2 linked regions of the Cupriavidus metallidurans CH34 genome follow. Each later gene encodes a partner of the first gene's protein in a complex. Links are inferred from orthologs where the notes say so. Each region holds a gene or a part of one and is shown in the gene's direction. Other genes may lie near its edges.

The links.
Region 2: the proteins of secA (region 1) and secY are in contact, whole or in part, in a crystal structure (PDB 3DIN), measured with the Thermotoga maritima proteins. The link is inferred for Cupriavidus metallidurans CH34 from one-to-one orthologs. Residues at the interface, in WP_004082002.1 of Thermotoga maritima: Glu261, Ala262, Arg263, Lys300, Ala301, Arg302, Thr303, Ile304, Ile305, Leu323, Tyr324, Asp325, Pro326, Val329, Ser330, Tyr333, Ile336, Lys340, Phe345, Val349, Glu363, Phe364, Tyr374, Ser375, Gly376, Gly377, Glu393, Ile395, Thr482, Ser483; in WP_004081795.1 of Thermotoga maritima: Glu108, Gly109, Glu110, Glu111, Ala236, Glu237, Arg238, Arg239, Ile240, Thr241, Ile242, Gln243, Tyr244, Ala245, Arg246, Arg247, Val248, Thr249, Gly250, Arg251, Arg252, Val253, Tyr254, Gly256, Ala257, Ser258, Thr259, Tyr260, Leu261, Pro262.

What each region holds. Positions count from the first base shown.
Region 1 is NC_007973.1:3,376,369-3,383,609, reverse strand. The notes cover bases 2,528-5,870. They hold secA (preprotein translocase subunit SecA), read left to right. Parts: upstream 2,528-2,877; coding sequence 2,878-5,670; downstream 5,671-5,870. Other genes in these bases: argJ (bifunctional glutamate N-acetyltransferase/amino-acid acetyltransferase ArgJ), read left to right, coding at 5,801-5,870; RMET_RS15620 (M23 family metallopeptidase), read left to right, coding at 2,528-2,630. In the rest of the region: lpxC (UDP-3-O-acyl-N-acetylglucosamine deacetylase), read left to right, coding at 21-938; RMET_RS15625 (DciA family protein), read right to left, coding at 1,086-1,589; more of RMET_RS15620, read left to right, coding at 1,698-2,527; more of argJ, read left to right, coding at 5,871-7,027; RMET_RS15605 (ATP-binding protein), read left to right, coding at 7,054-7,241. UniProt on the Escherichia coli protein: Required for protein export, interacts with the SecYEG preprotein conducting channel.
Region 2 is NC_007973.1:3,569,316-3,576,209, reverse strand. What follows is about bases 3,379-6,374. They hold secY (preprotein translocase subunit SecY), read left to right. Parts: upstream 3,379-4,202; coding sequence 4,203-5,546; downstream 5,547-6,374. Other genes in these bases: rpsK (30S ribosomal protein S11), read left to right, coding at 6,347-6,374; rpsM (30S ribosomal protein S13), read left to right, coding at 5,957-6,322; rpmJ (50S ribosomal protein L36), read left to right, coding at 5,821-5,937; infA (translation initiation factor IF-1), read left to right, coding at 5,571-5,789; rplO (50S ribosomal protein L15), read left to right, coding at 3,719-4,153. Outside these bases: rplN (50S ribosomal protein L14), read left to right, coding at 63-431; rplX (50S ribosomal protein L24), read left to right, coding at 441-749; rplE (50S ribosomal protein L5), read left to right, coding at 775-1,317; rpsN (30S ribosomal protein S14), read left to right, coding at 1,327-1,632; rpsH (30S ribosomal protein S8), read left to right, coding at 1,660-2,055; rplF (50S ribosomal protein L6), read left to right, coding at 2,065-2,598; rplR (50S ribosomal protein L18), read left to right, coding at 2,610-2,966; more of rpsE, read left to right, coding at 2,988-3,378; more of rpsK, read left to right, coding at 6,375-6,748. UniProt on the Escherichia coli protein: The central subunit of the protein translocation channel SecYEG. Consists of two halves formed by TMs 1-5 and 6-10.

The sequences.
Region 1 (7,241 bases):
TAATAATAGTTGAGGCCGTCATGCTCAAACAGCGCACTATCAAATCCCTGGTGAAGACGGTTGGTATCGGTTTGCACTCGGGCCGCAAAGTGACGCTGACCCTGCGCCCGGCTCCGGCCGATACCGGCATCGTCTTTACCCGCGTCGACCTGCCCGAGGCCGTGGAAATCCACGCGGCGGCTTCTGCCATTGGTGATACCCGCCTGGCATCGGTGCTCCAGAAGGACGGCGCGCGCGTTTCGACCGTTGAACACCTGATGTCGGCCTGCGCCGGCCTGGGTGTCGACAATCTTTATGTCGACGTCGACGCCGAGGAAATTCCGATCATGGACGGCAGCGCGGCATCGTTCGTGTTCCTGCTGCAATCGGCGGGCATGGAAGAGCAGCCTGCGGCCAAGCGTTTCATCCGCGTGAAGAAAGCCGTGGAAGTCCGCGATGGTGACAAGCTGGCTCGCCTGGAGCCGTTCTTCGGCTTCAAGCTTGCCTTCACGATCGACTTCCGTCATCCCGCTGTCGACAAGACGGGTCAGACGTTCACGATCGACTTTGCCGACACCAGCTACGTCCGTGAAATCGCCCGTGCCCGCACTTTCGGTTTTGCCCATGAAGTTGAGGCACTGCGCGAGATGGGCCTGGCCCGTGGTGGCAGCCTCGACAACGCGATCGTGCTCGACGAGCACCGCATGTTGAACAACGAGGAACTGCGCTATGGCGACGAGTTCGTCCGCCACAAGATCCTCGACGCGATCGGCGACCTGTACGTGATCGGCCATCCGCTGATTGCTTCATATGTTGCGCACAAATCTGGCCATGGCATGAACAATCAGTTGCTGCGCGCGCTGCTGGCGGACCAGGAAGCCTACGAATTTGTGACCTTCGACAAGGTCGAGGAAGCGCCCGTCGCGTTCCTGCCACAGGCTCAGCCGGCATTCGCCTGACGACTGACTGGCATCAAGCTTCGATCGGAAACCCCGCGCCTCGTAAGGGCACGGGGTTTTTTGTTGTCTGCGGGATGGTGCCGGGCCGCGCATCTGGCCGCTCCCAACTACTAATAAGGGGGCTGAGCGGGCGTAGCGAGGATCGAATCAGCGATGCCGGGCCAGCAAGGCCTCCACCGCATCCTTCAGCGGTGACGCCTCCAGGTTGTGCGCCAGCACGTCCATGCTATGCAATCCGGCCGGCGACAGATTGGCCGTTCGCGGCTTGCGTTCGACCGGACTAGTGTCCCAATCGCCACGCCCGACCTCCGGTTGTACCCGTACACGGATTGCGGTAACCTGCGATCCCCGTTGCTGCAGCCGGGAAAGCAGGGTCGGCACCACTTGCCGGACCCGCGCGGCCGCCGCGCCATGCGCGGCAAGCAACAACAGTGTGCGCTCCATTTGCGGTCCCCGGTCGTCAGTCTTGACGCCGGCCACGGCGATGCCGGCCCGCATGCCTTGCGGCAGGAGTGACAGGACTTCCGCTTCCAGAGACGCCAGTTGCCGCGCGGTCTGCATCAGCGCCGAAACCGGCCCGGCCTTGGCCAGCCAGTCATTGAGTGGCTTGGCCGCAGGGGTCTGGTGAGCGTGGTGGGTGAACATGCGCATGCGCGCATTCTAGCGCGCAATCCTTGCCCGTCCGAGAGCCGGGATGCCTTTGCCCGCGTGCGCACGGGGCCGCAAGAGCGGCCCCGTCTTTTGGGGTGGGGTTAGGTCATGCAAATCATCGTGCTACATCCGCGCGAGCAGCGGATGCTTCGTTTCCATCTCACGCGCCTGCGCGTCGCGCTGCTCATGCTGGCGCTCTGCTCGCTCGTTGCCGCCGCCGCCTCAGGCGTTATCTGGCTCCTCGCGCGCTCCCAAGCGTCGCCCGAGGTCTCGCGACAAGCGCGCGAGAATGCCTTTCTACGGCAGAACCTGGCGGTGCTTGCCGCAAGCGTGGGCGATCTGCAGGCGCAGATGGTCCGTCTCGATGCCCTTGGTGAGCGGGTTTCGGGTCTGGCCGGCATTGCCCCCCAGGATTTCGACTTTCGCCATCGCCCAGCCCGTGGGGGCCCGGCCGCGCCGGCGCAGTCGCCCGAACTGACCCTGCCCGAGCTGCGCGCCGAGCTGGCCCGCCTGGGCGAGCAGGCCGAGCACCGCGTCGACTACTTCGATGTGATCGAGACCGCGTTGATGGACCGTCAGATGAGAGAACGACGCATCCCCCGGGTGCTTCCCGTGGCAACCGGGTACGACGGATCCAGCTTCGGTACGCGGATCGATCCTTTCACCGGTCGCCGCTCCCAGCATGAAGGCGTGGACTTCGTGGCACCCACCGGCACGCCGATCCTGGCGGCCGCAGGTGGCGTGGTGGTGGCAGCGGAATGGCACAACGAGTACGGCAACATGATTGATATCGATCACGATAACGGACTCAAGACCCGGTATGCTCACGCGTCGAAGTCGCTGGTTCGGGCTGGCGATATCGTCCGCCCTGGCCAGATGATTGCCCGGGTCGGCAGCACGGGGCGCTCGACCGGCGCACACCTGCACTTCGAGGTCCATGTGAACGGTTTGCCACGTAATCCGAATGGCTTTTTGAACGCGGCCGTACCGGCGCCCTTGGCCGAGGCGCTCTCCCCAACCAACCGGACCGCCATCCGCTGATCGTCGAACCCTGGGCACGCAGCGGAACATTGAAGTCGGTGAGGTTGTCCCAACCTCACCAGCAGCCTGTCCCGGACGGGCGGCCCCGGTTATCGCCCGGGCCTGTTGCGCCCATGCAGATTCTGGCCTGGCAGCGGTCCGGTCAGGACATCGGCACATGATAAACTCGGCGTTTTGCGCCAATCCACCCATTCCTCGCGCGTGGCTGCCCGGTTCGCCGCTGGTCGCTCGCAGGTGAAAGCACTCGATGATCACGGGCCTTCTCAAGAAAGTCTTCGGCAGCCGCAACGAACGGCTGATTAAACAATATCGCCGCACGGTCGAGCAGATCAATGCGCTCGAGCCGAAGTTCGAGAAGCTCTCGGACGACGAGTTGCGTGGCATGACCGAGACATTCCGCCAGCGCCATGCCGGCGGCGAGTCGCTCGAGGCACTGCTGCCTGAGGCTTTCGCCGTCTGCCGCGAAGCCAGCAAGCGGATCATGAAGATGCGTCACTTCGACGTGCAGATGATCGGCGGCATGGTGCTGAACGACAACAAGATTGCCGAAATGCGCACCGGTGAAGGCAAGACGCTGACCGCCACGCTGGCCGTGTATCTCAATGCGCTGACCGGCAAGGGCGTGCACGTGGTGACGGTCAACGACTACCTGGCGCAGCGTGACGCCGAGTGGATGGGGCGGCTGTACAACTTCCTGGGCCTGTCGGTGGGCGTGAACCTGTCGCAGATGCCACACGATCAGAAGCAGATCGCGTACAACGCGGACATCACGTACGGCACCAACAACGAGTTTGGCTTCGACTATCTGCGCGACAACATGGTCTATGACCCGTCGCAGCGCGTGCAGCGTCCGTTGCATTACGCGATCGTCGACGAAGTGGACTCGATCCTGATCGACGAGGCGCGCACGCCGCTGATCATCTCGGGCCAGGCCGAGAACCAGACCGATCTCTACCAGCGCATGAACGGCATTCCGAAGCTGCTCGAGCGCCAGATCGGCGAGGAGAAGGCCGACGGTACCGGCGTCGAGAAGCCTGGCGACTACTACGTGGACGAGAAGGGCCATCAGGTCTATCTGACCGAGGCCGGCCACGAGAAGGCCGAGCAGATCCTGTCCCAGCTCGGGCTGATCAGCGAGGGCGAATCGCTCTACGCGCCCCAGAACATTACGCTGATGCACCACCTGTACGCCGCCCTGCGCGCGCACAGCCTGTTCCATCGCGACCAGCACTATGTGGTGCAGAACGACGAGGTCATCATCGTCGACGAATTCACGGGCCGCCTGATGACGGGCCGCCGCTGGTCCGATGGCCTGCACCAGGCCGTGGAAGCCAAGGAAGGCGTGACCGTCCAGCAGGAAAACCAGACGCTGGCCACCATCACGTTCCAGAACTACTTCCGCATGTACGAGAAGCTGGCCGGCATGACCGGCACGGCCGACACGGAAGCCTACGAGTTCCAGGAGATCTACGGCCTCGAAGTCGTGGTGATCCCGACCAACCGTCAGGCCCAGCGCAAGGACCTGCAGGACCAGATCTACAAGACGTCGAAGGAACGCTACGACGCCGTGGTGCGCGATATCCGCGACTGCTACGACCGAGGCCAGCCGGTGCTGGTGGGCACGACGTCGATCGAAACGTCCGAGTATCTGTCGGACCTGCTGAACAAGGAAAAGCTGCCGCACCAGGTGCTGAACGCCAAGCAGCACGCGCGCGAAGCCGAGATCGTGGCGCAGGCCGGCCGACCCAAGATGGTCACGATCGCCACCAACATGGCCGGTCGCGGTACCGACATCGTGCTGGGCGGCAACGTCGAGAAGCAGGCCGGTTTTATCGAAGCCGATGCCAACCTGTCCGATGCCGAGAAGGCCGAGCGCATCGCCAAGCTCAAGGATGAGTGGCAATCGCTGCACGACCAGGTCAAGGCGGCTGGCGGCCTGCATATCGTCGGCACCGAGCGACACGAGTCGCGCCGGATCGACAACCAGCTTCGCGGCCGCGCCGGCCGTCAGGGCGACCCGGGCTCGTCGCGCTTCTATCTGTCGCTTGACGACCAGCTCCTGCGTATCTTCGCCGGCGACCGCGTGCGCGCGATCATGGAACGTCTGAAGATGCCTGAAGGCGAGCCGATCGAAGCCGGTATCGTCACGCGCTCGATCGAATCCGCGCAGCGCAAGGTCGAGGGCCGCAACTTCGACATCCGCAAGCAACTGCTGCAGTACGACGACGTTGCGAACGACCAGCGCAAGGAAATCTACAAGCTCCGTAACGACGTACTCGAATCGCAGGACGTCGGCGACATGGTGGCGAACCTGCGCGAGAGCGTGCTGGTGGAGGTGTTCCGCGAATACGTGCCCGCCGAGAGCATGGAAGAGCAGTGGGACATTGCTGGCCTGGAACAGCGCCTGCGTGACGACTGGGGTCTGGAGCTGCCGCTGGCGAAGACCATCGAAGGCGCGCAGAGCATCGAGGATGAAGAGCTGCTGGACATGATCCTGAAGGCAGCGCGCGAGCACTACGACGCCAAGGTGGCGCAAGTGGGCCGCGAGTCGTTCGCCGGCTTCGAGCGCTCGGTCATGCTGCAAAGTATCGACACGCACTGGCGCGAGCACCTGGCCGCGCTGGATCACCTGCGTCAGGGCATCCACCTGCGCGGCTATGCGCAAAAGGATCCGAAGCAGGAGTACAAGCGCGAATCGTTCGAACTGTTCGCGCGCCTGCTGGACGTGATCAAGAGCGAAGTCACGCGCGTGGTATTCAACGTGCATATCCAGTCGCCCGAGGAACTCGAACAGGCTTCGGAGCAGATCGAGGAAGGCTTGGCGCACCTCGAGAACGTGCAATACAAGCATGACGAGTTCGCCGAGGGTGCCGAGCCTGTGGAGCAGGCAGAGCCGGCACGCAGCAACACGGCCGCCGCGGCGCTGGCCGCGATGGGCGGCGAAGCGGCGCTGGCCGGCATGCCCAAGGTTGGCCGCAACGACCCGTGCCCGTGCGGTTCGGGCAAGAAGTTCAAGCAGTGCCACGGCAAGCTGAGCTAAAGCCAGTCCGTCGCGGTCGGTGATCGGCGCGCGCGGCGCGCATCACCAAACCATCCAGCACATGCCCGCTTGAACCCTGCGTCAAGCGGGCATGTTCGTCAGGTGCATCAGAGAATTTGAGGAAATCACCATGCCAGTGAACCTGCCCCTGCCCCAGGCAGAAAACTTGAAATCCGTCGCCGGCGTCGAGCTCGGCTGGGCCGAAGCCGGTATCCGCAAGGCCAATCGCAAGGACGTGCTCGTGGTCCGCGTGGCCGAAGGCAGCACGGTGGCAGGCGTGTTCACGCAAAACCGGTTCTGCGCGGCGCCCGTGCAGGTTTGCCGTGAGCATCTCGCCGCGGGCGCTGGCATTCGTGCCATCGTGGTGAACACTGGCAATGCCAACGCCGGCACCGGGGAACCGGGTCTGGCCGCCGCGCGCGCCACGTGCGATGCGCTGGCCAAGGCGCTGGCCATCCAGTCGAAACAGGTGCTGCCGTTCTCAACCGGCGTGATTCTGGAACAGCTTCCGGTCGACCGCCTGACCGCGGCACTGCCGACCGCTATCGCCAACGCACGTGCCGATAACTGGCTGGCTGCCGCGGAATCGATCATGACCACCGACACGCAGCCGAAGGCAGCCTCGCGCACGGTGCAGATCGACGGCAAGACCGTGACGCTCTCCGGCATCAGCAAGGGCGCCGGCATGATCCGCCCGAACATGGCGACGATGCTCGGCTTTATCGCCACCGATGCCGCCGTGGCGCAGCCGGTGCTGCAGAAGCTGGTGTCGCACGCCGCCGATCACTCGTTCAACAGCATCACGATCGACGGCGATACGTCGACCAACGACTCGTTCGTGCTGATCGCCTCAGGCAAGGCCGGCGTGACGATCGATCGTGCCGAGGGTGCCGCGTTCGAGGCGCTGCGTGATGCCGTGACGGCGCTGGCTCAGGAACTCGCGCAGGCGATCGTGCGCGATGGCGAAGGCGCCACCAAGCTGATGACGATCCGTGTGGAAGGGGGCAAGAATGTGGCCGAGTGCCGCCAGATCGCCTACGCCGTGGCCCATTCGCCGCTGGTGAAAACGGCGTTCTATGCCTCGGACCCCAACCTCGGCCGTATCCTCGCCGCTATCGGCTACGCCGGCGTCAACGACCTCGACGTCGATCGCGTGAACCTGTGGCTCGATGACGTGTGGGTCGCGCGTGACGGCGGCCGCAACCCCGAGTATCGCGAGGAAGACGGCCAGCGCGTGATGAAGCAGGCGGAGATCACGGTGCGCATCGCGCTGGGCCGCGGCGACGCCGAAGCGACCGTGTGGACCTGCGACCTGTCGCATGACTACGTGTCGATCAACGCCGACTATCGTTCGTAAGTTCGTAATTCTGGAAGACTCGCCCCATGTCTGACCTCGCTGCCCGCCTCGATGGCTTCCTTGCCCGACTTGAACAATGGCTGCCGCCGGAACTGACCGACGCGGACTGGAAGGAGGCGGTAGCGTTCCGCTGGCGCAAGCGCCAGAGCCTGTTCGGCAACATCGGCTATCTGCAGGCGATCCGGCAATTGCCGCCGATCCATCTGGGCGATCT
Region 2 (6,894 bases), 190 kb from region 1 along the record:
AAGACTGACCGGCGGGCTTCCTATATGGAGAGTCTGGCGGATTAAGTTGGGAAGATAACACCATGATTCAGACAGAAAGCCGGCTCGAAGTGGCCGATAACACCGGTGCGCGCGAAGTGCTGTGCATCAAGGTACTGGGTGGGTCCAAGCGCCGCTACGCGAGCGTGGGCGACATCATCAAGGTGACCGTGAAGGACGCAGCGCCGCGCGGTCGCGTGAAGAAGGGCGACATCTACAACGCAGTCGTTGTGCGTACCGCCAAGGGCGTGCGCCGCGCTGATGGTTCGCTCGTCAAGTTCGACGGCAATGCTGCTGTCCTGCTGAACAACAAGCTCGAGCCGATCGGCACCCGTATTTTCGGGCCGGTGACTCGTGAACTCCGTACCGAGCGCTTCATGAAGATCGTGTCGCTCGCTCCGGAAGTGCTGTAAGGAGCCGCCATGAACAAGATTCGCAAAGGCGACGAAGTCATCGTGCTGACCGGCAAGGACAAGGGCAAGCGCGGCACGGTGCAAGCAGTGCAGGGTGACAAGGTCGTGGTTGAAGGTGTGAACGTTGCCAAGAAGCACGCTCGCCCGAACCCGATGCTGGGCACCACCGGTGGTGTGGTCGACAAGCTCATGCCGCTGCATATTTCCAACGTTGCGCTCGTAGATGCCAATGGCAAGCCGTCGCGCGTCGGTATCAAGGTCGAAGACGGCAAGCGCGTGCGCGTGCTGAAGACGACCGGTGCCGTCCTGGCCGCTTGATTCTGGGCACAGATAGGAGTTGAGCATGACAGCACGTCTGCAAGAGTTTTACAAAGAACAGGTTGTGCCGGCGCTGATGAAGCAGTTCGGCTACAAGTCGGTCATGGAAGTGCCGCGTTTCACCAAGATCACCCTGAACATGGGCCTTGGCGAAGCCATCAATGACAAGAAGGTCATTGAGCTGGCCGTTGGCGACCTGACCAAGATCGCCGGTCAGAAGCCTGTGGTGACGAAGGCCAAGAAGGCCATCGCCGGCTTCAAGATCCGTCAGGGCTACCCCATCGGTGCGATGGTGACCCTGCGCGGTGAGCGTATGTTCGAATTCCTGGATCGTTTCGTGACCGTGGCCCTGCCGCGCGTACGTGACTTCCGTGGTGTGTCGGGCAAATCGTTCGACGGTCGTGGTAACTACAACATCGGTGTGAAAGAGCAGATCATTTTCCCCGAAATTGAGTACGACAAGATCGACGCACTGCGTGGTCTGAACATCAGCATCACGACGACGGCTAAGAACGACGAGGAAGCCAAGGCTCTCCTGAATGCGTTCAAGTTCCCGTTCCGTAATTAAGGGGTAACCGTGGCTAAACTGGCTCTGATTGAACGTGAGAAGAAGCGCGCAAAGCTCGTGGCGAAGTACGCCGACAAGCGCGCAAACCTCAAGGCCATTATTGACGACCAAGAAAAGTCGGAAGAAGAGCGTTATCTGGCGCGCCTCGAGCTGCAAAAGCTCCCGCGCAACGCGAACCCGACTCGCCAGCGTAACCGCTGCGCGATCACCGGTCGTCCCCGCGGTACCTTCCGCAAGTTTGGCCTGGCGCGTAACAAGATTCGTGAAATCGCCTTCAAGGGCGAAATTCCGGGTCTGACGAAAGCCAGCTGGTAATTACGCACAGGCTACAGGAGAAACAGTATGAGCATGAGCGATCCTATCGCCGATATGCTGACGCGCATTCGCAACGCCCAGGGCGTGCAGAAGGCGTCGGTGGTCATGCCCTCGTCCAAACTGAAGGCTGCGATCGCCAAAGTCCTGAAGGACGAAGGCTACGTCGAAGACTTCTCGGTGCAGGAAGAAGGCGGCAAGGCGCAACTGACCATTGGTCTGAAGTATTACGCCGGCCGTCCGGTGATCGAGCGCATTGAACGCGTTTCGAAGCCCGGTCTGCGCGTGTACAAGGGCCGCAGCGACATTCCCCACGTGATGAACGGCCTGGGCGTTGCGATCATCTCGACCCCGCAGGGTCTGATGACCGACCGCAAGGCACGTGCCACTGGCGTGGGCGGCGAAGTTCTCTGCTACGTCGCGTAAGGAGCAAACATGTCCCGTGTAGGTAAGGCTCCCATCGCGCTGCCGAAAGGCGCGGAAGTTAATGTGGCGGCTGGCGTGCTCTCCGTAAAGGGCCCGCTCGGTACGCTGTCCCAGCCGATTCATAGCCTGGTGAAGGTCAACGTTGCCGAAGGCACGCTGACGTTCGAACCGGCCGACGAATCGCGCGAAGCTAACGCCCTGCAAGGCACCATGCGCGCGCTGGCCGCGAACATGGTCAAGGGCGTGACCACCGGTTTCGAGCGCAAGCTGCAGCTGGTTGGCGTGGGTTACCGCGCTCAACTGCAGGGCGCCGCTCTGAAGCTCCAGCTTGGTTTCTCGCACGACGTGATCCATGAGATGCCGGAAGGCGTGAAGGCCGAAACGCCGACGCAGACCGAGATCATCATCAAGGGTGCGGACAAGCAGAAAGTCGGTCAGGTTGCCGCGGAAGTTCGCGCGTACCGTCCGCCTGAGCCCTACAAGGGCAAGGGTGTTCGCTACGCTGACGAGCGCGTCATCCTGAAGGAAACCAAGAAGAAGTAAGGGGTGCAATGATGAACAAGAAAGACGCTCGTTTGCGCCGTGCACGTCAGACCCGCGCCAAGATCGCGGAACTGAAGGTGAATCGTCTGACCGTGTTCCGTACGAATTCGCATATTTACGCTCAGGTGTACTCGCCGTGCGGCACGCAAGTGCTGGCTTCGGCTTCGACCGCCGAGGCAGAAGTGCGCAAGGAACTGAATGGCAACGGCGCTACCGTCGCTGCCGCCACCGTGGTGGGCAAGCGTGTTGCCGAGAAGGCAAAGGCTGCCGGCGTGGAAACCGTCGCGTTCGATCGTGCTGGCTTCCGCTTCCACGGCCGCGTGAAGGCCCTGGCTGACGCTGCCCGCGAAGCCGGCCTCAAGTTCTAAGCGCTCACAGAGAGATACGTCATGGCAAAGATGCAAGCAAAAGTCCAACAGGACGAACGCGACGACGGCCTCCGCGAGAAGATGATCTCGGTCAACCGTGTCACCAAAGTGGTGAAGGGTGGCCGTATCCTCGGTTTCGCTGCGCTGACCGTGGTGGGTGACGGCGATGGCCGCATCGGCATGGGCAAGGGCAAGGCCAAGGAAGTTCCGGTGGCCGTGCAGAAGGCAATGGACGAAGCCCGTCGCAAGATGGTCAAGGTCGCACTGAAGAACGGCACTCTGCAGCACGAAGTTGTTGGTCGTCACGGCGCCGCCAAGGTTCTGATGATGCCCGCCAAGGAAGGTACTGGCGTGATCGCCGGCGGCCCGATGCGCGCGATCTTCGAAGTGATGGGTGTGACGAACGTTGTGACCAAGTCGCACGGTTCGACGAACCCTTACAACATGGTTCGTGCCACCCTCGATGGTCTGACCAAGATGAGCACGCCGGCAGAAATCGCCGCCAAGCGTGGCAAGTCGGTTGAAGACATCCTCGGCTAAGGTGAACGAAATGTCGCAGAAAACCGTAAAAGTGCAACTCGTGCGCAGCCTGATCGGCACGCGCGAGGATCATCGCGCCACCGTTCGTGGCCTGGGCCTGCGCCGTCTGAACTCCGTTTCGGAGCTGCAGGACACGCCCGCCGTGCGCGGCATGATCAACAAGGTCTCGTACCTGGTCAAGGTTCTGGCCTGATCGGGACTTGGAGAGCAACATGCAACTGAACAACCTGAAACCGGCTGACGGTTCGAAGCACGCTAAGCGTCGCGTCGGCCGCGGTATCGGCTCCGGCCTGGGCAAGACGGCTGGTCGCGGTCACAAGGGTCAGAAGTCGCGTTCGGGCGGCTTCCACAAGGTGGGCTTCGAAGGCGGTCAAATGCCGCTGTATCGCCGCCTGCCGAAGCGTGGTTTCACCTCGCTGACCAAGGCCTTCACCGCCGAAGTGACCCTGCGCGACATCGAACGCCTGGAAGCTGCTGAAGTGGACCTGCTGGTCCTGAAGCAAGCTGGCCTGGTGGGCGAGCTGGTCAAGAGCGCAAAGGTCATCAAGGCCGGTGAACTGTCCCGCAAGGTGACGATCAAGGGTCTGGGCGCCACCGCTGGTGCCAAGGCTGCGATCGAAGCCGCTGGCGGCCAGATCGAAGCGTAATTACGCAGTAGCATTCGCAGCATAGGCGAAGTCACAGTCGGAGCATCGTTTGGCCACGGCGAAACCCAATGCAAGCGCGCAGGCCAGGAACACGGCGAAGTACGGCGACCTCAAGCGCCGGTTGATGTTCCTGGTGCTGGCTTTGATCGTCTACCGCATCGGTGCGCATATTCCGGTGCCGGGGATTGATCCGGACCAGCTTGCGAAGCTTTTCCAGTCTCAGTCAGGTGGCATCCTCGGGATGTTTAACCTGTTCTCGGGCGGTGCGCTGTCGCGCTTTACCGTCTTCGCGCTCGGCATCATGCCGTACATCTCGGCGTCGATCATCATGCAGTTGTTGACGATCGTGCTGCCGCAGTTGGAGTCGTTGAAGAAGGAAGGGCAGGCAGGGCAACGCAAGATTACGCAGTACACGCGTTACGGCACTGTGGTTCTGGCCACGTTCCAGGCGCTGTCGATTGCGGTTGCGCTGGAATCGCAGCCTGGTCTCGTGTTGGAACCGGGTCTGATGTTCCGGGCCACGGCGGTGATCACGCTGGTGACTGGCACGATGTTCCTGATGTGGCTGGGTGAACAGATCACCGAGCGTGGTCTGGGCAACGGTATCTCGATCATCATCTTTGGCGGTATCGCGGCGGGCTTGCCCAATGCGATTGGCGGACTGTTCGAACTGGTCCGTACGGGTTCCATGAGCATCATCGCGGCGATCTTTATCGTGGCGATCATTGCGGGTGTGACCTTCGCCGTGGTGTTTATCGAGCGTGGCCAGCGCAAGATTCTGGTGAACTATGCCAAGCGTCAGGTCGGCAACAAGGTGTACGGCGGTCAGTCGTCGCATCTGCCGCTGAAGCTGAACATGGCAGGGGTGATTCCGCCGATCTTTGCATCGTCGATCATCCTGTTCCCGGCAACGATTGCGGGCTGGTTTACGTCGGACTCGACGAGTGCGGTGGGTCGGTTCATCAAGGACCTGGCTGCCACGCTGTCGCCGGGTCAGCCGGTGTACATCCTGCTGTATGCAACTGCGATTGTTTTCTTCTGCTTCTTCTATACGGCTCTGGTGTACAACAGCCGGGAAGTGGCGGATAACCTGAAAAAGAGTGGTGCCTTCATTCCGGGCATCCGTCCGGGCGAGCAAACGACGCGCTATATCGACAAGATCTTGGTGCGCCTGACGCTGGCTGGTGCGATTTACATCACACTAGTCTGCCTGTTGCCGGAATTCCTGGTGCTGCGCTGGAACGTTCCGTTCTATTTCGGCGGAACCTCGCTGCTGATCATCGTGGTCGTCACGATGGACTTCATGGCACAGGTACAGTCCTACGTCATGTCGCAGCAGTATGAGTCGCTGCTGAAGAAGGCGAATTTCAAGGGTAACCTGACCTTGCGTTAAAAACAGGTTGGGACAGGCTCAGGTATGGCAAAAGACGACGTCATCCAGATGCAAGGGGAGGTCCTGGAAAATCTCCCCAACGCGACGTTCCGCGTCAAGCTTGAAAACGGCCACATAGTACTGGGCCATATCTCCGGCAAGATGCGAATGAACTACATCCGGATTCTTCCGGGTGACAAGGTGACTGTCGAGCTGACCCCATATGATCTGTCACGCGCACGCATCGTCTTCCGGACGAAGTGAAGCGAACAGGAATTGAAGGAAGAGGAAAATCATGAAAGTGCTGGCTTCTGTTAAGCGCATTTGCCGCAACTGCAAAATCATCAAGCGCAACGGTGTCGTGCGCGTGATCTGCTCGTCGGATCCCCGCCACAAGCAACGCCAAGGCTAATCGGAAAGAGGATTGACGAATGGCACGTATCGCAGGGGTTAACATCCCGAACCACAAGCATACCGAAATCGGCCTGACGGCCATTTACGGTATCGGCCGCTCGCGCGCCCGCAAGATTTGCGAGGCCACCGGTGTACCGTTTGACAAGAAGGTCAAGGACCTGACCGACGCCGACCTGGAAAAGCTTCGTGATGAAGTGGGCAAGGTCACGGTCGAGGGTGACCTGCGTCGTGAAACCACGATGAACATCAAGCGTCTGATGGACCTTGGTTGCTATCGTGGCATGCGTCACCGCAAGGGTCTGCCGATGCGCGGTCAGCGTACCCGCACCAACGCTCGTACCCGTAAGGGTCCGCGTAAGGCCGGCGTGGCACTGAAGAAGTAAAGCCGAAGGCATAGGAAGAATCGAATGGCAAAAGGTCCGAATAACGCCGCCCAGCGCGCGCGTAAGAAGGTCAAGAAGAACGTTGCCGACGGCATTGCGCACGTCCACGCTTCGTTCAACAACACCATCATCACCATCACCGACCGCCAGGGCAACGCCCTGTCGTGGGCGACCGCAGGTGGCCAGGGCTTCAAGGGTTCGCGTAAGTCGACCCCGTTCGCTGCCCAGGTTGCCGCCGAGAACGCCGGCCGTGTTGCGCAAGACCAGGGTATCAAGAATCTGGAAGTGCGCATCAAGGGCCCCGGTCCCGGCCGTGAGTCGGCTGTCCGTGCGCTGAACGCGCTGGGCATCAAGATCGCGGTGATCGAAGATGTGACGCCGGTGCCGCACAACGGCTGCCGCCCGCCGAAGCGCCGCCGTATCTAAGCGCTTGGTTTGCCGGAGAATCGCAAGGGGGTTCTTATCCCTTGCCTCCGGACTGTGGTAGTATCGCGCGTTCACCTGCTGCAATCTGATTGCAGCAGGTTTTCGTTTTGCGTCTGGACGAAGGGGGCGTTGCCTCTGCAGCCCGA